DNA from 3 places in the Photorhabdus machadonis genome. Region 3 is predicted to be linked to each of the others. Evidence: predicted binding sites of a transcription regulator. Region 3 holds the regulator's gene; each other region holds the start of a gene.

Region 1 (7,626 bases), 650 kb from region 3:
TTCATCACATAAGCCCAGTCTTTCACCAGCTTACTCCGGTGGTAACCGGCTCCGTCAAGGATAATATGAACCTTCTGACTGACCGGATAGGTTTCACGCAGGGCAATGAAGAACTCGGCGATGTGATAACTGTCGATACGGTCATACTCGCGTACCCCTGTTTTACTGATATCGGCCAGATTCAGGGCGCCCATCAGGTTCAGACGGGTACGACTTCCCGTGGTTTTCACCGCCGTTTTCTAGCCTTTACGCATCCAGCCATAAGCCAGTTTCGTTCCCTGCGTGGGATGGACGCCATCAATGAACAGGATGGGCTCATGGTCTCCGGCTTCCTGCTTCAGTTTCCCGTAGGCTTCCATAAAGGCCCGTTGCTGTTCCGCGTTGAACTTGTGTGGCACGCCGGTCGGTTTTTTATAACTGAAGCCATTGTGGTGCAGCCATTTATTCATGCCGGGAATGGTGTAACGGATATCCCACTCTTCTTTGACAAGGCGGATAGCAGCCTGTGTGGTGGGCAGAAGATTCGCGGTCAGATAAGCCGATAAATGCCTGAGTCTGGGTTTCGCTGAGAGGGCTCTGAGAGCCGCCATTTTTGGGCTTGAGTTTGCGGTGATTAAGGTAATCGCTGATATGACGATTAACGGTCGTTTCATGAAGACGCAGGGCCTGAGCGATCATCACTGAACTCCAGCCCTCAGAGGCCAGCAGAACCGCTTTGATGCGATCACATTCCCTCTTATCACGGCAGGTGTGATGGAGGTGTTCAAGTTCGGCTTTTTGTTCATCGGTAATGAATATTTTCATGATTGATACCCTGAGTCTCATTTGGGGGAAAATCAAGCAGTTTCAATGAGCACGGGTATATACGAGTACCATCACTGATTGGCCTCGTACCATCACCAACCCAAATTTTACCCAACCGATCAGCTTCTTCACGACTTCCATTTCCTATACTAAAGTTAACCTTGCCATTGTCCCCTTTAATCGCTGCTGCTAGCCTTGAATCCTGCGAAGCAATATTGTGCAAATTTTGTTTTGCCAAGTCATGTTTCAATTTTGGATAAGTTGCCGAGTTATATGCAGAGATTTCATCACTGACTTTATTAATCAGTTTAGACGCTTTTCCGACATCCCCGTTCTTCAGTGCTTTCTCAGCCGTTTTGATAGTCTTCCCAGCGGTGTCACCTGCACCAGGAATAATAGCTATCGCGGCGACCAGATAATCTAATGCACTCTCAGCCTCGACAAAGCCTTTAATATCCCCGATAACCGGCACGAAGTCAGTACCAACGCTGATAATTTCCCCGGCTTGTTTACACGCCTCCGGTGACTGCTGACAAAAGGCTTTCTTTTTCTCCTCATAAGCTTTGATTGTTGAAGTAAAAATATCACCTTTATTACGGTGACCAAAATTACTGTGCCACATCAATAGCCGGATGAAGGGGATAGACGGCGGTCAGGTAAATTAAAAGATAACTCGTGGCCCTGACCACCGGGTTGTTGCGTTGATCCATCGTACTTTCTCTTTCCTCTTAAGTTAATCTGGCTTCGGTGATGAAACGGTCATCTTTCCATAGGAAATATTGATAACTTTATAGTGACATAAAAAAACTATTCTAGTGTAGTATTAATTTCCCGTCTGAATGGATGGTGCAAAATATGATCATGGTAGGGTTGTTTAAGCCTGATAATGGGGAATGCGATATATTAAATGCTGGAAAGTGGTGATAGGGATGGAAATATTCTATTCAACCTATGCGGTCGATTTGGTGATCGACGCTTTGATCTCCGATACGCGAAAAGCTTTAACAACTGAGAACCTATTAGCCGATTTTGGGCATGGGTCAGCAAATGCTCGTGAATTTATAGCCCTGTCTCAACCATAAAATCCGGATGTCCATCAAAAGCTACTCTCTCCTTACTCCAACCCCAATTCTTTTAGTTTCCGTGTAATGGTATTTCGTCCCCAACCCAACAGGCGTGCAGCATCCTGCTTATGTCCTTGGGTATGTTTAAGCGCACAGTTAAGTAAAGTACGTTCCAGCAATGGTAAGGCGTCAGATAGCAGATCCTGCTGACCCTTTTCCAACGCATTTGTTGCCCAGTGAGCGAGTAGCTGCGGCCAGTTTTCCGGTATTGTTGTTGCCAATGTTGTCATGCTGGTTTCAGGGTGATGGGCTTCAAATAGTTCAGGCGGCAAATCTTGTACCAATACTTCCTGACTTGCCGCCATCACCGTCAGCCAGCGGCAGATGTTTTCCAACTGGCGAACATTGCCCGGCCAAGGTAAGCGCATTAAAGCAATTTCTGCGTCAGGGTGGAGAATTTTTGCTTCTACGCCCAGCTCTTTGGCCGTTTGTTGCAGGAAATGGCGGGTCAGGCGAGGGAGATCCTCCACTCGGTCGCGCAGGGGAGGTAACTGCATACGAATAACATTCAGGCGATGATACAGATCTTCACGGAATTGGCCTTTTTCTACCAGTCGTTCAAGATCCTGGTGGGTTGCAGCTATAATCCGTACATCCACTTTCACGGGGGCATAGCCGCCAACCCGGTAAAACTGGCCTTCAGCCAATACCCGTAACAGGCGGGTCTGAATGTCCAATGGCATATCGCCAATTTCATCAAGAAATAGCGAACCGCGATTGGCCTGTTCAAATCGTCCATGACGTACTTGATTGGCACCGGTAAACGCCCCTTTCTCATGACCAAACAGCTCTGATTCAATCAGATCTTTGGGAATCGCTGCCATGTTAAGTGCAATAAATGGCTCATTGGCTCTTGGGCTGTGGCGGTGCAGGGCATGGGCCACCAGCTCTTTCCCGGTACCGGATTCGCCATTAATCAACACACTGATCGAAGAGCGGGAAAGGCGGCCAATAATGCGGTAAACATCTTGCATAGCAGGCGCTTCACCTATCATGTCGGAAACCGATGTAACGACCTGTGGATTTTTAGCGGGTTGATTCTGTTCGCGGGAGTGGCTAAGTGCGCGTTCCAGCAGTGCAACAGCTTCATCAATATCAAAGGGTTTTGGTAAATAATCAAAAGCGCCTTGTTGATAGGCACTGACTGCGGCATCCAGATCAGAATGGGCTGTCATGATAATAACCGGCAGCAACGGATGACTCTGCTTGATATTGTTCAGCAGGTGCAAGCCGTTCATTCCCGGCATACGAATATCAGAAATCAGGACATCCGGTGTGTTTTGGGTCAGCGCGGTTAGTACACTGTCAGCGTCTGCGAAACTGATGCATTCCATCCCCGCGCTACTGAGCGCCCGTTCAAGTACCCAGCGGATTGAGTTGTCATCATCAACGATCCAGATTTTTCCTCGTTGCATAGCTATCCTCTATTTCTTGATCGGTAAGTAGATAGAAAATTCTGTGTGCCCCGGCCAACTGGTAAATTCTATTTTACCGGAATGCTGATCTATTAAATTGCGGGCAATGGATAGACCAAGACCGGTTCCGCCTTCATGGGCACTGACCATCGGGTAAAATAGTGTGTCCTGAATTTGTGGCGGGATACCTGGCCCGTTATCTTCCACATCTATTCTGGCAGCCAGACGATAGCGCTTACCATGCAGGGTGATTTGGAATGCGGTCCGGGTACGCAGGGTAATGGTGCCACCCTGTGTGCCCAGAGCCTGCAAGGCGTTACGGGTGATGTTCAGCAGCACCTGCTCAATCTGATCCGGGTAGTGGGCCAGTTCTGGCAGGCTGGGATCGTAATCCTTTGTTAGTGTGACGTTATCCGGCATCTCCAGCGAGACTAATTGATAGACCCGTTCAGCAACATAATGAATGCTTTGTTGAATTTGTTCGCCCGGATGTTGTGGGCCAAGTAATCTGTCTACCAGATGACGCAACCGGTCCGCCTGTTCAATAATCACTTGGGTGTATTCCTGCAAAGCAGGATCAGGCAGGGCTCTTGAAAGTAATTGTGCGGCTCCCCTCAGCCCGCCGAGGGGATTTTTGATTTCATGTGCCAGCCCCCGAACCAATTCCCGTGCCGCTATCTGCTGAGCTTGTTGTACCTGCTCTTGGCTTAACCGGCGTTGACTATCCATAGGCGCCAGTTCCAGCAAAATGAACTGCCCGGAAATGGGTTGGGCACTGAGCGACATAATATGAGAGCGGTTATTAACCACTAACGTCACTTCGTTGTCAGTAAAACTCTGACCGCTGACTAAACTGGCGTGCATCAGTTCTGTATCCAGTGAAAAGTAACTGAACAGCACTGGAAGAGGTGTACCTAATAGTTTACGGGCACTCTGAGCTAATAGTTGCAGCGCTGCATGGTTGGCATAGCGGATCACGAGATCGGTATCCAGCACCAGTACGCTGTTAATCAACGAGTTTAATATTTGTCCGGTATCGGGTAGATTTTCCGTTTTCATCCACACTTCCTGCACCTTTTTGGTGCACTGTATCATATTCGAGCGTAAAACCCAGTCAAAGCCTGAGCTCAGGGAGCAGGAAAAAGGCCCATCCGAAGATGGGCTAAAGGTTTCACGGCAACAAAAAATGATCAGCAGGAATGGCGCTGCTCATTACACACTGTAATACAGTTCAAACTCCAGTGGATGTGGTGTCAGGCGGACACGCTCCATTTCACTGTTTTTCAATTCAATATAAGCATCAATGGCGTCATCGGTGAATACGCCACCACGGGTCAGGAATTCGCGGTCAGTATCTAATGCTGCCAGTGCTTCATCCAGAGAAGAAGCGACAGTTGGGATCTCTTTGGCTTCTTCCGGTGGCAGGTCATACAGATTTTTATCCATCGCATCACCCGGATGGATTTTGTTGATGATACCGTCAAGGCCAGCCATCAACTGAGCGGCAAATGCCAAATAAGGGTTAGCTGCCGGGTCAGGGAAGCGGACTTCAATACGGCGGGCTTTGGTGCTGGCGACAACCGGAATACGGATGGATGCGGAACGGTTACGGGCAGAATAGGCCAGCATAACCGGTGCTTCATAGCCCGGAACCAGACGTTTATAAGAGTTGGTTGTCGGGTTGGTAAATGCGTTCAGTGCTCGGGCATGTTTGATAATGCCGCCAATGTAGAACAGCGCCAGTTCGGACAACCCCCCGTACTTGTCACCGGCAAACAGGTTGGTTCCGTTTTTAGACAGGGACATATGACAGTGCATACCGGAGCCATTATCACCAACCAGTGGTTTTGGCATAAAAGTGGCGGTTTTGCCAAAATTGTGCGCCACATTATGTACGACGTATTTGTAAATCTGGGTTTCGTCAGCCTTTTTGGTCATCGTGTTGAAACGAGTCGCTATTTCATTTTGACCGGCAGTGCCAACTTCATGATGGTGAGCTTCCACAACCAGTCCCATTGCTTCCATCGTTAGGCACATGGCTGAGCGTAAATCTTGAGAAGAATCAACCGGAGGTAGCGGGGCGTAACCGCCTTTTGCCGCAGGTCGGTGGCCTTTGTTACCGCCTTCGTATTGAGTTCCAGAGTTCCATGCTGCTTCAATATCATCAATATGGTAGTAGGAACCGGACATAGAACTGCCGAAGCGTATGTCGTCAAACAGGAAAAACTCAGGTTCAGGCCCACACAGGACGGTATCTGCAATGCCGCTTGAGCGCAAAAAATCTTCAGCGCGTTTGCAGATGGAGCGTGGATCACGTTCATAGCCTTGCATCGTGCCGGGTTCCAGAATGTCACAACGGAGGATCAGAGTGGCATCATCAAAGAATGGATCAAGCATCGCTGTACTTGAGTCTGGCATCAGCACCATGTCGGATTCGTTAATACCTTTCCAACCGTGAATTGAAGAACCGTCGAACATTTTGCCATCTTCAAAGAAGTCTGCATTAACCTGATGAGCAGGAATGGTCATATGTTGTTCTTTGCCTTTGGTATCAGTGAAACGCAAATCAATAAACTTCACCTGATGCTCTTCAATCATGGTTAAAACATGTTCAGCGGACATACTCGGTTTCTCCTGGTTTGTGTCGGTCTTGGTAAAATGGTTTTAGATTAAGACGTAAAGAAAACACCGTTACATTGTTTTACCTTAACAAGGCTATTTACGCGTTTGCAAACTTGTCGTTGTAAAAAAACAATCTTATTAGATGAAAAAACAATTGCGAAAAGCGTGCCAACTTTCTGACACCTTGCAATATACTGTGTTATGGATATCCCTATGATGGGATGCCTTAATATTCAGGAAAATTGCACTGTATTGGTGCGATTATGTTACTATCCTGCACCTTGTCGGTGCATTTTTATCAATAGTGCATCTTTTATAGGCGTGAAAGGGATCACAATTCCATTGGTATCAAGTTGTTAAGAACAGATTCTTGTGATCCTGTTTAGTCCCTCGACCAATGTGTGTACAATAGCGCGCTATTTCTAAATGCCTGAGGCAAAGTTTGTGATCGAAAAATTGCGTAATATCGCCATTATCGCGCATGTTGACCATGGTAAAACGACCTTGGTTGACAAGCTGCTGCAACAATCCGGTACTTTCGGTGACCGTGCGACAGCGACAGAACGTGTGATGGACTCCAATGATCTGGAGAAAGAGCGTGGAATTACTATCCTCGCAAAAAATACCGCCATTAAATGGAATGACTACCGGATTAATATCGTAGACACTCCGGGACATGCCGATTTCGGCGGTGAAGTAGAACGTGTTATGTCTATGGTTGACAGTGTACTGTTGCTGGTCGATGCCATGGATGGGCCTATGCCTCAGACCCGTTTTGTAACGCAGAAAGCGTTCGCTCATGGTTTAAAACCTATTGTCGTTATCAACAAAGTTGACCGTCCTGGCGCACGTCCTGATTGGGTTGTTGATCAGGTGTTTGATCTGTTTGTAAATCTGGGTGCGACTGACGAACAGCTGGATTTCCCAATTATCTATGCATCTGCACTGATGGGCATTGCCGGTACTGAGCATACTGATATGGCCGAAGATATGACTCCGTTGTATCAGGCGATTGTCGATCATGTAGAGCCACCGAAAGTTGACCTTAATGGTTCATTCCAGATGCAGATTTCTCAGCTGGACTACAACAACTATGTTGGTGTTATCGGTATTGGTCGTATCAAGCGCGGTACGGTTAAACCAAACCAGAACGTCACTATTATTGATAGTGAAGGTAAAACCCGGAACGGCAAAGTTGGTAAAGTTCTGGGCCACCTGGGTCTGGAGCGTATTGAGAGTGAGCAAGCGGAAGCGGGTGACATCGTTGCGATTACCGGTTTGGGTGAACTGAATATTTCCGATACCCTGTGTGACATCAGTGTTGTTGAAGCTCTGCCACCATTGGCTGTTGATGAGCCGACGGTAAGCATGTTCTTCTGTGTTAATACCTCTCCTTTCTGTGGCCGTGAAGGCAAATATGTCACTTCACGTCAGATCCTTGAGCGTCTGAAGAAAGAGCTGGTTCACAACGTCGCATTGCGTGTAGACGAAACCGAAGATCCAGATGCATTCTGTGTTTCTGGCCGTGGTGAACTGCACTTATCTGTTCTGATTGAGAACATGCGCCGTGAAGGTTTTGAACTGGCGGTATCCCGTCCGAAAGTTATCTTCCGTGAGATCGATGGCCGCAAACAAGAGCCATTCGAGCAGGTGACTCTGGA
Region 2 (7,626 bases), 250 kb from region 3:
GATATATCAGCATCTAAGTACGCCAATTGTCCGGCGGATACGCAGTTATTTAGCTGATATTAATGATCATTTTAATGAGGTCATCAATGGAATGAGTGTTGTTCAGCAGTTCCGGCAGCAGGCGCGTTTTGGTGAACGTATGTTGTCAACAAATCGTGCTCATTTTAAAGCGAGAATGCAGGCGCTGCGATTAGATGGGATTTTGTTACGTCCATTACTGAGTTTATTGTCTACTATGGTGTTGTGCGGTCTCATTGTGTTGTTTGGGTTCAGTGGAGCAGGAGTGATCGGTGTCGGGGTATTGTATGCTTTTATCGATTATCTTGGGCGGTTGAATGAACCACTAATCGAACTGACTTCTCAGCAATCAATCCTGCAACAGGCTGTAGTTTCTGGTGAGAGGATATTTGAATTAATGGATAGCCCTCAACAAGGTTATGGTATGGATAGTCAACCCTTATCCAGTGGTCGAATTGATATAGAAAATGTTAGTTTTTCCTACCGTGATGACAAAATAGTTTTACAAGATATTGACTTACAGGTTCCGGCTTATGGTTTTGTGGCTTTAGTTGGTCATACCGGTAGTGGGAAAAGTACGCTGGCAAATTTACTGATGGGATATTACCCGTGGCAGAAAGGGGAGATTTACCTTGATGGTAGGCCTGTATCATCTTTGTCTCATTCGGTATTGCGTAATGGTGTGGCAATGGTTCAGCAGGATCCTGTCGTTCTTGCTGACTCTTTCTTTAACAATGTTACGCTTGGTCGGAATATTTCAGAAGAGAAGGTTTGGCAGGTACTGGAAACTGTGCAATTAGCTAAGTTAGTGCGCACGTTTCCTGATGGCCTTCATACTATCTTGGGAGAGCAGGGCAATACGTTGTCAGCCGGCCAAAAACAATTGCTTGCTATGGCGAGAGTGTTAGTGCAAGCACCGCAAATTTTGATCCTTGATGAAGCGACAGCAAATATTGATTCTGGTACGGAACAAGCGGTACAACAGGCTTTACGATTGATTCGTCAGCAAACAACACTGATCGTGATTGCTCACCGTCTGTCCACTATTGTGGAGGCTGATACTATTCTGATGCTGCATCGTGGTGCAGTTATTGAACAAGGACGCCATCAACAATTATTGGTAAGACGTGGACGTTACTATCAGATGTATCAGTTACAACAAGTAAGCGATACATTAAATGAATGTGGCACAATCTCTGAGAAAGAGATGTTGATTTAATCGAATTTGCACTAATTTGGTGCGCTAACGGGAGAGTACATTCGTTGCTCTCCTCTCTTCTTCTCTCCGTGGTTTTTATTTACTCTATTATTACTTGATTTTTATATATTTTTAATTTCTGGCACACCTCTTGCTATTTCCTTATTGCAAACACAATAGCCGGATGGCGGGGGATATATGAAGCTCATTACGACAATTATAAAACCATTCAAATTGGAGGATATTAGGGAAGCTCTCTCTGATCTTGGTGTTCAAGGGATGACTATAACAGAGGTAAAAGGATTTGGTCGTCAGAAAGGACATGCAGAGCTTTATCGTGGAGCTGAATATAGCGTCAATTTTTTACCTAAAGTAAAGATAGATATTGCTGTAGCAGATGAGTTAGTTGAGGAGGTAATTCATGCAATTCAGCAATCGGCTTTCACCGGAAAAGTTGGCGATGGTAAAATTTTTGTCATCGAATTACAACAGACGATCCGTATCAGAACAGGTGAAACTAACGATGCGGCAATATAAGTCACTGATAGGGAATATATATATGAAAAGACAATTATCTGTGGCTACCGGTATTGTGGCCAGTTTTTTACCCTCATTATCTCAGGCAGCGGAAGGCGTTGCTGATAGCGCTGATAATGCTTTTATGATGATTTGTACAGTACTTGTTCTGTTTATGACAATTCCGGGAATTGCTCTATTTTATGGTGGATTGTTACGGAGCAAAAACGTTTTATCGCTGATGGCGCAGGTTATGGTGAGTTTTGCTCTGGTATGTGTATTGTGGGTGATTTACGGTTATAGTCTGGCTTTTGAACCTGGGAATGGTTTTTTTGGTAGTTTTAGTCAAATGATGTTAAAGAATTTGGCAATTACGAACTTAAGCGGCAATTTTTATCAGTTAATTCATGTGGCATTTCAGGGCTCTTTCGCTTGTATCACTGTTGCTTTGATTATTGGCGCGTTAGGGGAGCGTATTCGTTTTCCGGCTTTGTTAATTTTCAGTGTGCTGTGGTTAACGTTTTCTTACTTACCCATGGCACATATGGTTTGGGGCGGAGGTGTTCTTTCACAGGATGGTGCGTTAGATTTTGCTGGTGGTACAGTTGTACATATTAATGCTGCTGTAGCTGGATTGGTTGGTGCTTACTTACTGGGAAAACGTACTGGTTTTGGGAAAGAGGCATTTAAACCGCATAACTTGCCGATGGTCTTCATCGGTACTGCTGTGCTCTATATCGGTTGGTTTGGTTTTAATGCGGGTTCTGCTGGTGCGGCTAATGAAATCGCGGCTCTGGCATTTTTGAATACAATTGTGGCGACTGCCGCCGCTATTCTGTCATGGGTTTTTGCAGAATGGCTTTTCCGTAATAAACCTTCTCTTTTAGGGGCATGTTCAGGTTGTATTGCTGGACTGGTTGGTATTACACCTGCTGCGGGAATGGTTGGTGTTGGTGGTGCACTAATTATTGGCTTAATCGCGGGTTTTGCCGGGCTTTGGGGCGTGGTGGCCTTAAAGCGGTGGTTACGTGTTGATGATGTGTGTGATGTATTTGGTATACATGGCATATGTGGGATCGTGGGTTGTCTCCTAACTGGAGTTTTTACAGCGAAATCATTGGGCGGAACCGGTTATGCAGAGGGTATAACCATGTTGGAACAAGTGAGTATTCAGGCTTTTAGTATATTGATCTGTGTGGTTTGGTCGGTAATTGTTTCTTTTATTGCTTTTAAAATAGCAGATCTGCTGGTAGGGCTGCGGGTTACTGTTGAAATTGAAAGAGAAGGTCTGGATATTAATTCCCATGGAGAGAGTGCTTATAATTAATCTGTGATATAAACAGGCAGCAATAAGACCGTAAGTGTGATGCTGGTTTCTTATTTGCTGCCTTTATTATTTTTATTTGTTCCGTTTCCTGATTAGCCCTTCTTGTACAGTGGAAGCAACAAGTACACCTTCATGATTATAAATCTGCCCACGAACAAAACCACGGGCTCCAGAAGCTGATGGACTATCTATAGCATAGAGTAACCAGTCGTCTAGTTTAAACGGACGGTGGAACCACATAGAGTGGTCAATAGTTGCTATCTTAATATCTTTCTCAAGGAACCCAACACCATGTGGCTGCAATGCTGTTGGTAGGAAATTAAAATCAGAGGCGTATCCGAGCAGATATTGATGCATAAAAGGATCAGCAGGCATGTCGCCATTACTGCGGAACCAAACATAGCGTACAGGTTCTTCTGGTAGGTAATTGAATGGACTGTAATATTTTACTGGTCTCATTTCCAACGGGCAGGGGTGAAGAAAAATATTCTGCATCTTCTGCGGCAGCAGATGCGACATTTTTTTCGCAATTTCGTCCTGAGGGATAAGTTCTTCTGGATAGGGGACATCCGGCATCATATTCTGGTGTTCAAAACTTTCTTCATGACTTTGGAATGAGGCGGTCATATAAAAGATAGGCTTACCATTCTGAATCGCACTGACTCGCCGGGCACTGAAACTTCCTCCATCGCGTAGGAGCTCGACATCATAGACGATGGGTTTGCTACTGTCACCGGGGCGTAAGAAATAGCTATGGAAAGAATTGCTCATCCGGTCATCAACAACGGTTTGTTTGGCAGCATAAAGTGCCTGGCCAATCACTTGTCCCCCGAAAACCTGAGGAAAGCCCAAATCTTTACTTTGCCCCCGGTAAATACCTTCCTCAATTTTTTCTAAGTTCATCAAATTTATCAGATTCTTTAATGCCTTGCTCATAATATACCTTTGTTTTCTATTTGGTTATCAGAGAGTACAAGAGATGATTATTGTCCCATTAATAAATGATAAATAAATAACTAAATTGTAAACGTTTTAAGTCCTGATAGTAGTGCAATAAAGAATATGAGAATAATTGGAGTTTTATATTCAAGTTTTTAATCTATAATCCAGGCGGTTTAGATTTAACGGTTTGATATTTCAATTTATTTTATTATTCATATAGATTAGTGAATAGTGGAGGAATGTGTATGAAATTATGGCAGTTCCTTGCGAGCGTATTACTGGCGGTTGCTTTGGTTGGGTGTAATGGTAAAGGTCCTGAGATAGTAGATACTCAGGTGGAAAAGATTGAAAATCCAGTAAAACGCTCTTTTGTTGAAGGCAATATTAATATATTGCAGCGTATAGCGTTGCCAGCGGATGCGGTTCTGACAGTGACTTTATCTGATATATCTTTGGCTGATGCGCCTTCAGTTACTCTGTCCAAGAAGGTAGAACGTTTAGGTGGGAAACAATCACCTTTCCATTTTGTTCTGCCTTACCGGCCAAGCGAAATTAAGCCATATGCACGTATTGTTGTCAGTGCTTCTGTTTCGCTGCATAATCGTTTGATGTTTGTTACAGATACTTCATATGAGGTGATTAATAATGGACAGACTAAAGATATCGAAATTACGTTGAAAGATGTCAGATAATACATTTCCTTGTGTATTTACTTGTAATGTGCAATAAAGCATCATTTGGGCCTGCTTGTCTTGCTATTTAGATAGGTATGAATGATAATGGTGTCGCTTTGAAGTTAAAGCAACACGTCAATGGGGGCTCTGTTGGTTCTCCCGCAACGCTAACTTGTTAACTTGGTCAGGTCCGGAAGGAAGCAGCCATAGCAGGGGATGTGTGTGCCGGGATGTCGCTGGCAGAGCCCTCACCAATTATTAATAATCCAATAAGCCGATAGCACTTTACCGGCCCGGATCACTTTCTACCTGATGAAAACTATTTTAGCGAACGTATTTCCACACAGAAGGTGGAATTCTGTCATACAGTTTATTCATGGTCAGCTCAGCTAGTCGGTGATCCGCAGCAGAGTAGAATAGTTCAAGTTCGTCTCCTGAAAGTTCATATTTGTTCTTTTCAATCACACGTTCCAGTGTATCAATTGTGGTGCATTTTCTTAAACGCATCAGATAATCAGTTTTAGTCATAGTCGCCTTTCTTATTTAAGATATATAAAAAATTATTTAGTAAAATATTCAATCAAATTTTGCTCAGGGAGCAATTTAAATCGTGTAACAGGATACTGGTTAAACATTCATTAGTTTTTTACCATTCCGTAAGTTTATAAAAGCTAATCTTCTTCGTTTCCAAAAAGAAGCATAAGTATATGTATTATAAAAAAATTTATCAATTCAAGTGAGATGGCTGAAATCATCAGAATATTTTATTTTAAAGCGCTGAACTAAAGTTGATATGTACTCAATCAATTCATTTAGCTTTAAATTATTCTGTGACGTAAGAATTATTTACACAACCAGTCTCAATGTACTCTGTCACTAGAGGTGCTTCTTGCCTTAGATTCTCACATCAGCATTTTAATTCAGCAATGTCATGTCATCCTAGTGAATATTCATCCATGCTATGTATCTCTCCCGTATATGTATGGTATTACTTAATTTGAGTCAAACACTAAACATATGCACATATTATAGAAATTTTTTTCAAGAGATTATTATTATGTGTCTATAATCGTTCTTTGGGATTATTTATCTTTTTTACAGGAAACCCTGATTTGCTTTTAGTAAATCAGAATCACCTCTTAAACAAAAACTCACACCTTAACGTAATAAACTATAAATATGGCTGGTATATGCGAGTTAATATATGGGCTTATATAAAACAGTATTATCCTCAGGTACCCATAACAGCAGATTATAGCCTGATGGCTACAATAATCAATGAATATAACATCATTATTACATAAGTCACTATGTGCTGGTATTGTTTTTTGTCATTTAGTGTAAAAAAAGATAAAGCAGCTTTTGTCCAACAATTTTCCCGTTAATTTTATTAAAGTCAGTAATGCTTGGATTTTTAAAGATATTTTTTACTCATAAGTGGTGATTTTAATTAAATTTAAATGAATTTATGTAAGAATTCAGCAGTTAGATTAATGATCGGAATCTTGCCTGATGCAGGCAACTATTATATTTAAGAAGGCCGTTTTAACGGCCTTCTCTGATTATTTTTTAGTTGCATTAGTGATTAGCGAGATTCTGACGCGGGTTCAATCTCCTCTGCTTTCTTACTAAAACGTCGTTTGATAACGACAAAGAACACAGGTACGAAAAAGATAGCTAGCGAGGTTGCAGCAATCATTCCGCCCAATACCCCAGTACCTACTGCATTTTGAGAGCCGGAACCTGCACCATTACTCAGTACCAGAGGGATAACACCCAGCATAAATGCCAATGATGTCATTAGGATTGGGCGAAGACGCATTCTTACGGCATCTAGCGTAGCTTCTATCAACCCTTTTCCTTCTTTTTCCATCAGGTCTTTAGCAAACTCAACGATTAGGATTGCGTTCTTTGCCGATAAACCGATGGTAGTCAGCAAGCCGACTTTAAAGTAAACATCGTTATCCAAGCCTCGGAATGTTGTTGCTAACAAGGCTCCAACGATACCCAGTGGTACTACCAGCATAACTGAGAATGGAATTGACCAGCTTTCATACAGTGCAGCCAGACAGAGGAATACCACTATCAATGACAGTGCATAAAGAGCAGGTGCCTGATTACCTGACAGGCGTTCCTGATAAGACATGCCTGTCCAGTCGAAACCGATTCCATTTGGTAACTGGGATGCTAATTTTTCCATCAGAGCCATTGCATCACCGGTACTTTTACCTGGAGCTGCTTCACCCAGAATTTCCATGGATGGCAAACCATTATAACGTTCCAAACGTGGCGAGCCATAGGTCCATGGTTCTTTAGACATATCTGCAAAGGCAGATAATGGAACCATTTCACCCTGTTTGTTACGAACATATAGTTTGTAGATATCACCTGGCAGCATACGATAAGGTGCTTCTGATTGAACATAAACTTTTTTGACACGACCACGGTCGATAAAGTCGTTCACATAGTTGCCACCAAACATCGTGCTTAGTGTCGAGTTGATATCAGAGATAGAAACACCTAAAGCTTCTGCCTTTTCCTGATCAATTCTAACCCGATACTGAGGGGTATCTTCCTGACCATTAGGGCGAATACCCACTAACATATTTGGATGTTTTTGTATCATGCCAAGCAATTGGTTACGAGCTTCGGTCAGTTTATTATGTCCAAGGTTTGCTTTGTCAATTAATTCGAAATCAAAGCCGGTTGCTGAACCTAACTCTACAATTGCCGGGATGTTAAACGCAAAAACCATACCTTCTTTGATTTTCTGGAAGTGAGCACTTGCCCTGGCAACAATAGCAGGTACTTTGCTTTTAGCATCAGAACGCTCACTCCAGTCTTTCAGGCTTATAAATGCCAGACCAGTGTTTTGCCCCTGACCACTGAAACCAAAGCCACTTACTGTAAATACAGAAACCACAAGATCTTTTTCTTCTGTATCGAAGTAG
Region 3 (7,626 bases):
ATATTCAATATATCAATTGTTTTGGGCCTTCCCGCATTACTCTCACCAGCAGCCATTTCACCTGAATCTTTCCACCGTGATTTTTGGGTCATGATGGTAGCCAGCACAATATTTGCTGCATTTTGTCTGGGTGGTAAACACCGGTTAAACCGATTTAAAGGTGTCCTGTTATTAAGCTGCTTTATCGCTTATTTTATCGTGCTGTTTATTTTCAATTACAATATTGAATAAACACGAATTAGTAGGAAAAAGAAATGCCTAAGATTGATTTTCAGCAAGCGGGTAAGATAGTTTTACAGATAGAACGTGATGGGTTGGCAGAACTTGAACACTATATCAATGAAGATTTTGCCCGCACCTGTGAACTGATGTTCAACTGCGAAGGTAAGGTTATTGTCATGGGGATGGGCAAATCCGGCCACATCGGGTGTAAAATTGCCGCAACTTTCGCCAGTACGGGTACACCCTCCTTTTTCGTTCATCCGGGAGAAGCCAGCCACGGCGATCTCGGTATGGTTACACCTAAAGATATCGTTTTGGCCATCTCAAATTCGGGGGAATCCAATGAAATTCTGTCATTGATCCCCGCATTGAAACGCCAAAAAATTCCGCTTATCTGCATGACTAACAATTACAACAGCAGCATGGGAAAAGCTGCGGATATTCACCTGTGTATCAAAGTCCCACAGGAAGCCTGTCCACTAGGTTTAGCACCGACAACCAGTACTACTGCAACATTGGTTATGGGTGATGCTTTAGCGGTTGCATTGCTCCAGGCTCGTGGCTTTACCGCTGAAGACTTCGCACTATCACATCCAGGCGGTACACTTGGGCGTAAACTTCTGCTACTGGTGAGTGATTTAATGAATACAGGTGATGATATCCCAAGAGTGAATCGCGATGCCTCTTTACGTGAAGCACTCGTCGAAATCACCCGCCAAAAACTGGGTATGACCGTCATTTGCGATGAAAATATGTATATTGATGGTATTTTTACCGATGGTGACTTGCGGCGAGTGTTTGATATGGGAATTGATTTGTACAATGTCAAAATTTCAGCTGTTATGACAACTGGCGGTATCCGTATCAAACCGAATGCCCTTGCCGTTGATGCATTGAACTTAATGCAGTCACGCCATATCACGTCCTTACTGGTTACCGAGGAAAATAAATTACTTGGTGTATTGCATATGCATGATCTGCTACAAGCTGGTGTAGTTTAACCTGAGAGAACACCTTAATGAGCCAATTAGTTTATCTGGACACCTGTTATGGCCCAGTGAATAAAGACATTATTGAAAAAGCCAGTAGAATCCGTCTGCTGATTTGCGACGTTGACGGTGTGATGTCTGATGGCCTGATATATATGGGCAATGACGGCGAAGAATTGAAAACGTTTAACGTTCGTGATGGCTACGGGATTCGCTGCCTGATCACTTCAGGAATCGAAGTCGCTATTATTACCGGCCGTAAGGCAAAATTGCTGGAAGATCGAGCAAACACCCTAGGCATTACACATCTTTACCAAGGACAAAGTGATAAGGTTTTGGCGTATAGAGAACTGTTAGATAAACTGGGACTAAAACCAGAACAGGTTGCTTACATCGGTGATGATCTGATTGACTGGCCAGTCATGGAACAAGTGGGCTTATCTGTCGCTGTGGCAGATGCACATCCATTACTACTACCAAAAGCGCATTATGTCACCCAGATTGCAGGGGGACGCGGCGCGGTAAGAGAACTTTGTGATTTGGTGCTTTTCGCTCAGAATAAGCTGGAAGAGGCCAAAGGACTATCAATATAGTAGGTTGAAGCGAAACGAGAATGGATAAAATCAAATCCTGGCTGGCTATAATACTGGCGTTAATTACCCTGGCGTTAATTGGCTGGAACTTATCTGATTCAAACGAGACTAACTCATCTTCTGACACAGATAACAGTCAGCCAACATACCAAAGTCAGGAAACCATAACCTTTGTTTATGATCCTACGGGTAAGCTGACGTATAAACTGGTCGCTGATGACGTCCAAAATTATGCTGAATCAAAACTTACCTGGTTTACCAAGCCGGTATTAACGACATATGACTCAAACGCCATTGCTACATGGACAGTTCGTGCGAAAAAAGCCAAACTGACCAACGACAGAATGCTCTATCTTTACGGAGATGTGCAGGTTGACAATCTGACTGATACGGCACAATTACAGCGTATTACCACAGAAAATGCTATCGTCAATCTGGTCACTCAGGATGTTTCATCCGACGATCAGGTCACACTGATTGGCGTAGGATTGAAGTCCGTCGGTATGAAAATGCGTGGCAACCTGCGGAACAAAACCGCTGAACTGATTGAAAAGGTTAACACCTACTATGAAATCCAACATGAACAACAGAATCCGTAATGCTCTTATTGCCAGTGCCATTTTTACAGTCAGTCTTCCGGCTCTGGCACTGAAAGATGACACACAGAAACCCATTTCTATTGATTCTGCCAAGCAATCCCTTGACATGACTGGGAACACTGCCACATTTACAGAAAACGTGATCGTTAAACAAGGCTCTATTGATATCCACGCTGACAAAGTTGTTGTGACCCGCCCGGATGGCGACTCTAAAAAAATGGTTGTTGAAGCATTTGGTAATCCGGTAACTTTCTATCAGCTACAGGACAACGGCAAACCAATCAAGGGCCGCGGTGCCAAAATGCGTTACGAAATGGATAAGGAGCTGATTACACTGACTGGCAACGCCTATCTGGAACAGTTAGACAGCAATATAAAAGGCGACCGTATCACTTACCTGGTCCCAACCCAGCAAATGGAAGCGTTCGGTGACAAAGGTAAACGAGTGACAACTGTTCTGTTACCTTCCCAGTTACAAGAAGAAAGCCCTGCGGTTAACAACAAGAGTAAATAACGAGATATGGCAATACTAAACGCAGAAAACCTGGCGAAAGCTTACAAAGGCCGTAAGGTCGTTGAAAATGTCAGCTTAAACGTGAACTCCGGTGAAATTGTTGGCCTACTTGGCCCTAACGGTGCAGGGAAAACCACGACTTTTTATATGGTCGTAGGTATTGTTGCACGGGATGCAGGAATAATTACCATTGATGGCGAAGATATCAGCCTGCTGCCACTTCACGAACGGGCGCGCCGTGGTATTGGCTACTTGCCTCAGGAAGCTTCTATTTTCCGCCGTCTGAATGTATTCGACAATCTGATGGCCGTATTGGAAATCCGTCAGGATCTAACTCAGGAACAACGGAAGGAACGGGCCGAAGAGCTGATGGAGGAGTTCCATATCAGCCACCTACGGGACAATCTGGGTCAATCACTTTCCGGTGGTGAACGTCGCCGCGTAGAGATTGCCCGCGCACTGGCCGCCAATCCTAAATTTATTTTGCTGGATGAACCTTTCGCCGGGGTAGATCCCATCTCAGTAATCGATATCAAAAAAATTATTCAGCATTTGAGAGATTACGGGCTGGGCGTCCTGATCACAGACCATAACGTCCGTGAAACATTAGATGTCTGTGAGCGTGCTTATATTGTCAGCCAAGGGCAGTTGATTGCTCACGGCACACCGAATGATATCCTTAATAATGAACAGGTGAAGCGCGTTTATTTAGGCGAAGGTTTCCGGCTCTAATTCAGCCAGGAGAATTGATTTAACGCTATGAAGCAAAGTTTGCAACTCAGGTTCAGTCAGCAACTGACTATGACACCACAGCTCCAACAAGCCATTCGTTTGTTGCAACTTTCTACGCTTGAACTTCAACAGGAAATACAGCAAGCGTTAGAAATGAACCCTTTGCTTGAGCAGGATGAAGATCATCAAGAAATCAGTAACCAGGAATCTTCTGACAACGAAACTGACGTTATGGATACGCTTGATGCCCTACAACAAAAGGATATGCCGGATGAGTTGCCACTGGATGCCAGCTGGGATGAAATTTATACAGCTGGTACACCTTCCGGTACACGTAATGACTATAGTGATGACGACCTGCCACTTTACCAAGGTGAAACAGTCCAAACCCTGCAAGACTATTTGATGTGGCAGGCAGGACTGACCCCTTTTACAGAAACAGATGCAGCAATTGCCACATCAATCATTGATGCCGTAGATGATACAGGCTACCTTACTGTACCACTGGAGGATATCCTTGCCAGCATTGGCGACGGTCAACTGACTCTGGCAGAAGTGGAAACCGTGCTCAAACGGGTACAACATTTTGATCCTATCGGTGTCGCTGCCCGTGATCTAAAAGATTGTCTCCTGATCCAGCTATCCCTGTTTCCACCAGAAACACCTTATCTGAAAGAAGCGAAATTGATCGTCTGCGAACATCTGGAATTACTGGGTAATCGGGATTTCCGCAACTTAATCCGTTTAAGTCGCTTGAAAGAAGATACCCTGAAAGAAGTGATTGATTTAATCCAGTCACTTGAACCAAGGCCTGGTTTGGCAATAAACACAGGTGAATCAGAGTATGTCATCCCTGATGTGCTGGTTCGAAAAGAAAGTGAACACTGGCAAGTAGAATTAAATACAGATAGCATTCCCCGTTTACATATTAATCAGCATTATGCGGAACTTGGGCAACATACACACAATGAAAGTGACAGCCAATTTATCCGCAATAATCTACAGGAAGCTAAATGGCTTATCAAAAGCCTGGAAAGCCGAAATGATACTCTGCTGAAAGTTACGCGCTGCATTGTAGAGCAGCAACAGGAATTTTTTGAACATGGCGAAGAACATATGAAGCCCATGGTTTTGGCAGACATAGCCTTCCAGGTTGATATGCATGAATCTACCATTTCCAGGGTGACTACCCAGAAATTCCTACACAGCCCACGGGGTATTTTTGAATTGAAGTATTTTTTCTCCAGCCATGTTAATACAGAAAGTGGAGGCGAAGCCTCTTCAACTGCAATACGGGCCTTGGTGAAAAAACTGGTAGCAGCGGAGAACTCCGCCAAACCATTAAGTGACAGCAAACTGACGAGCATGCTAGCCAATCAAGGCATTATGGTTGCCCGACGGACTGTCGCAAAATATCGAGAGTCGTTATCCATTCCGCCATCAAACCAACGTAAGCGTCTGGTTTGAAATGAACAGAGAAGGAAGACAATATGCAACTCAAAATAACTGGCCACAATATTGAAATTACTGATGCATTACGCGACATTATCACTGCGAAATGCAGCAAGCTGGATCAATATTTCGACAGGATCAACCTGACTCAGGTAATCCTCCGTGTGGAAAAAGTACAACAAATCGCCGAAGCCACGGTACATATTAACGGAGGCGAGTTGCACGCATCCTCAGAACATGAAGATATGTATGCAGCCATTGATGGACTGGTTGATAAACTGGCTCGTCAGTTAACCAAACATAAAGATAAACTGAGACAACATTAACAGTTATTTAACGATAGCTGTAATAAAAACAGCGGAGTTTTGCTGTAAAACAGTGCACAAATACCGGATGCCACAGCTAACCTATGGCATCCGGTATCAATAAGCACCTAAGCGAATAGAAAAATGAATAACCAAGCAGATTTACGACTAAGCTCTGTACTTTCCCTCGAATGTACGCGCAACAATGTACATTGTTCGAGCAAAAAACGGGCTTTAGAGATTATCAGTGAGCTGGCATCTAAGCGGCTTAAATTACCCGAGAATATCGTATTCGAAGCAATATTGACCAGAGAAAAAGTAGGCACTACTGGAATTGGCAGTGGTATTGCTATCCCTCACGGTAAGCTGGATGAAGAAAGCTCAGATCACGCTGTTGGCGTTTTCCTCAATCTGGAACAACCCATTGCTTTTGATGCCATTGATAATCAACCAGTCGATTTGCTGTTTGCTTTACTGGTTCCAAACGATCAATGCCAAACACATTTACACACATTGTCATTGATTGCCAAACGCCTTGCAGATAAAAATCTCTGCCGTCGTTTAAGATCGGCACAAAGTGATCAAGAACTTTACGCAATTATCACTGAATAGCTGTTGCAATGAATGGAGAGCAACAGATAACAGTGGCTCATAATAATAACCACTGAGAAATTAAGGGGAGTCGCCTCATGGTGCTGATGATAGTCAGTGGCCGTTCCGGTTCGGGTAAATCCGTTGCCTTGCGCGCACTGGAAGATATGGGTTTTTATTGTGTAGACAACTTGCCGGTAGTGTTGCTGCCGGAATTAGCAAATACGCTGGCTGATCGCGATATTTCTGCTGCTGTCAGTATTGATGTAAGAAACATGCCGGAATCCCCCGAAGTTTTCGAAGAAGCCCTGACTAAACTACCCGCCAGTTTCTCACCGCAATTACTGTTTCTTGATGCTGACCGTAATACGCTAATTCGCCGTTACAGCGATACCCGCCGTCTGCATCCACTATCAAGCAAAAACCTTTCTCTGGAAAGCGCGATTGATCAAGAAAGCGATCTGCTGGAACCACTTCGTTCAAGAGCAGATCTGATTATTGACACTTCCGAAATGTCAGTCCATGAATTGGCTGAGATGCTAAGAACCCGTCTGCTGGGCAAACGGGAACGTGAGCTGACAATGGTCTTTGAATCTTTTGGCTTCAAACATGGCATTCCAATTGATGCCGACTATGTTTTTGACGTACGTTTCCTGCCAAACCCGCACTGGGACCCAAAGTTGCGGCCAATGACAGGTCTTGATCGTCCCGTAGCCGCTTTTCTCGACCGCCATACGGAAGTGCATAACTTCATCTATCAGACCCGTAGTTATCTTGAACTCTGGCTACCCATGCTTGAAACCAATAACCGCAGTTATCTGACCGTGGCGATTGGCTGCACCGGCGGTAAACACCGTTCTGTTTATGTGGCAGAGCAGTTGGCTGACTATTTCCGCTCCCGTGGCAAAAACGTACAGTCGCGCCACCGTACTCTCGAAAAGCGAAAGTAATGACAGCCAAGCAGAAACTTGAAATCAAAAACCGGCTGGGAATGCACGCCCGGCCAGCAATGAAGCTGTATGATTTGGTACAGCTCTTTGAATCTCATGTTGTCTTGCGCAATGATAGCCATGTTGAAGCTGAAGCCAGCAGCGTGATTGCCATGCTGATGCTGGATTCAGAAAAAGGCAGCTATATTGAAGTTGAAGCCAGTGGCCCAGATGAAGAACAGGCTCTTGCCGCTATCATTAAGCTATTTGATTCAGGATTTGACGAAGAATAACGCCACCGACTCCTCCAGCTTATCATGTTCTTAACTGCTTTCATTAGCAACACAAAACAGTTCGTGATCATGATCTCTTTCTTTTCCAGTAAGAACAGCCTACTATCAGGTTAATCATTTTAAATAACACCCCCCTCCTCACGGTGCGGGGTGTTATTTTGTATTGGATTCCATTTGGAGTGTGGTATGACTAAACCAGCAATTATCATCAACGAATTAGACGCAGAACGTTTAGATTCCCTGTTGGAACAGCCAGCGTTTGCAGATACTAGTATCGCTGACGCTTTGAATGAGGAGCTGGATCGTGCAGAGATTGTGCCTCCAGCAGAAATTCCATCAGATGTTGTGACTATGAATAGCCGGGTTCGTTTCCTTGACCTGACAAGCAGTGAAGAGCGAGTGCGCAC

The links. Region 3 encodes sigma-54, which starts transcription at its own class of promoters, with help from an activator protein. Its sites were predicted from a motif close to GTTGGCACANNTTTCGCTNT; they were not measured.
Region 1: glnA (glutamate--ammonia ligase) is a predicted target of sigma-54. The motif match lies at 6,119-6,138, and genes of this name have one in related genera.
Region 2: glnK (P-II family nitrogen regulator) is a predicted target of sigma-54. The motif match lies at 1,355-1,374, and genes of this name have one in related genera.

What each region holds. Positions count from the first base shown of each region.
Region 1 covers NZ_CP199761.1:215,160-222,785, forward strand. The annotation lists partial or broken gene ACUN2T_RS01065 (IS630 family transposase) at 1-804, opposite strand, end outside; gene ACUN2T_RS01070 (hypothetical protein) at 782-1,426, opposite strand; gene ACUN2T_RS01075 (hypothetical protein) at 1,734-1,886, shown strand; gene glnG (nitrogen regulation protein NR(I)) at 1,919-3,343, opposite strand; gene glnL (nitrogen regulation protein NR(II)) at 3,353-4,402, opposite strand; gene glnA (glutamate--ammonia ligase) at 4,556-5,965, opposite strand; gene typA (ribosome-dependent GTPase TypA) at 6,392-7,626, shown strand, end outside.
Region 2 covers NZ_CP199761.1:1,112,222-1,119,847, forward strand. The annotation lists gene ACUN2T_RS05315 (SmdB family multidrug efflux ABC transporter permease/ATP-binding protein) at 1-1,237, shown strand, start outside; gene glnK (P-II family nitrogen regulator) at 1,415-1,753, shown strand; gene amtB (ammonium transporter AmtB) at 1,776-3,059, shown strand; gene tesB (acyl-CoA thioesterase II) at 3,132-3,995, opposite strand; gene ACUN2T_RS05335 (YbaY family lipoprotein) at 4,247-4,693, shown strand; RNA gene ffs (signal recognition particle sRNA small type) at 4,824-4,920, shown strand; gene ACUN2T_RS05345 (HHA domain-containing protein) at 5,000-5,203, opposite strand; gene ACUN2T_RS05350 (hypothetical protein) at 5,408-5,482, opposite strand; gene ACUN2T_RS05355 (efflux RND transporter permease subunit) at 6,261-7,626, opposite strand, start outside.
Region 3 covers NZ_CP199761.1:863,706-871,331, reverse strand. The annotation lists gene ACUN2T_RS04125 (calcium/sodium antiporter) at 1-231, shown strand, start outside; gene kdsD (arabinose-5-phosphate isomerase KdsD) at 255-1,223, shown strand; gene kdsC (3-deoxy-manno-octulosonate-8-phosphatase KdsC) at 1,241-1,804, shown strand; gene lptC (LPS export ABC transporter periplasmic protein LptC) at 1,825-2,403, shown strand; gene lptA (lipopolysaccharide ABC transporter substrate-binding protein LptA) at 2,384-2,917, shown strand; gene lptB (LPS export ABC transporter ATP-binding protein) at 2,924-3,649, shown strand; gene rpoN (RNA polymerase factor sigma-54) at 3,677-5,116, shown strand; gene hpf (ribosome hibernation promoting factor) at 5,140-5,427, shown strand; gene ptsN (PTS IIA-like nitrogen regulatory protein PtsN) at 5,551-6,018, shown strand; gene rapZ (RNase adapter RapZ) at 6,096-6,947, shown strand; gene npr (PTS phosphocarrier protein NPr) at 6,947-7,219, shown strand; gene rnk (nucleoside diphosphate kinase regulator) at 7,406-7,626, shown strand, end outside.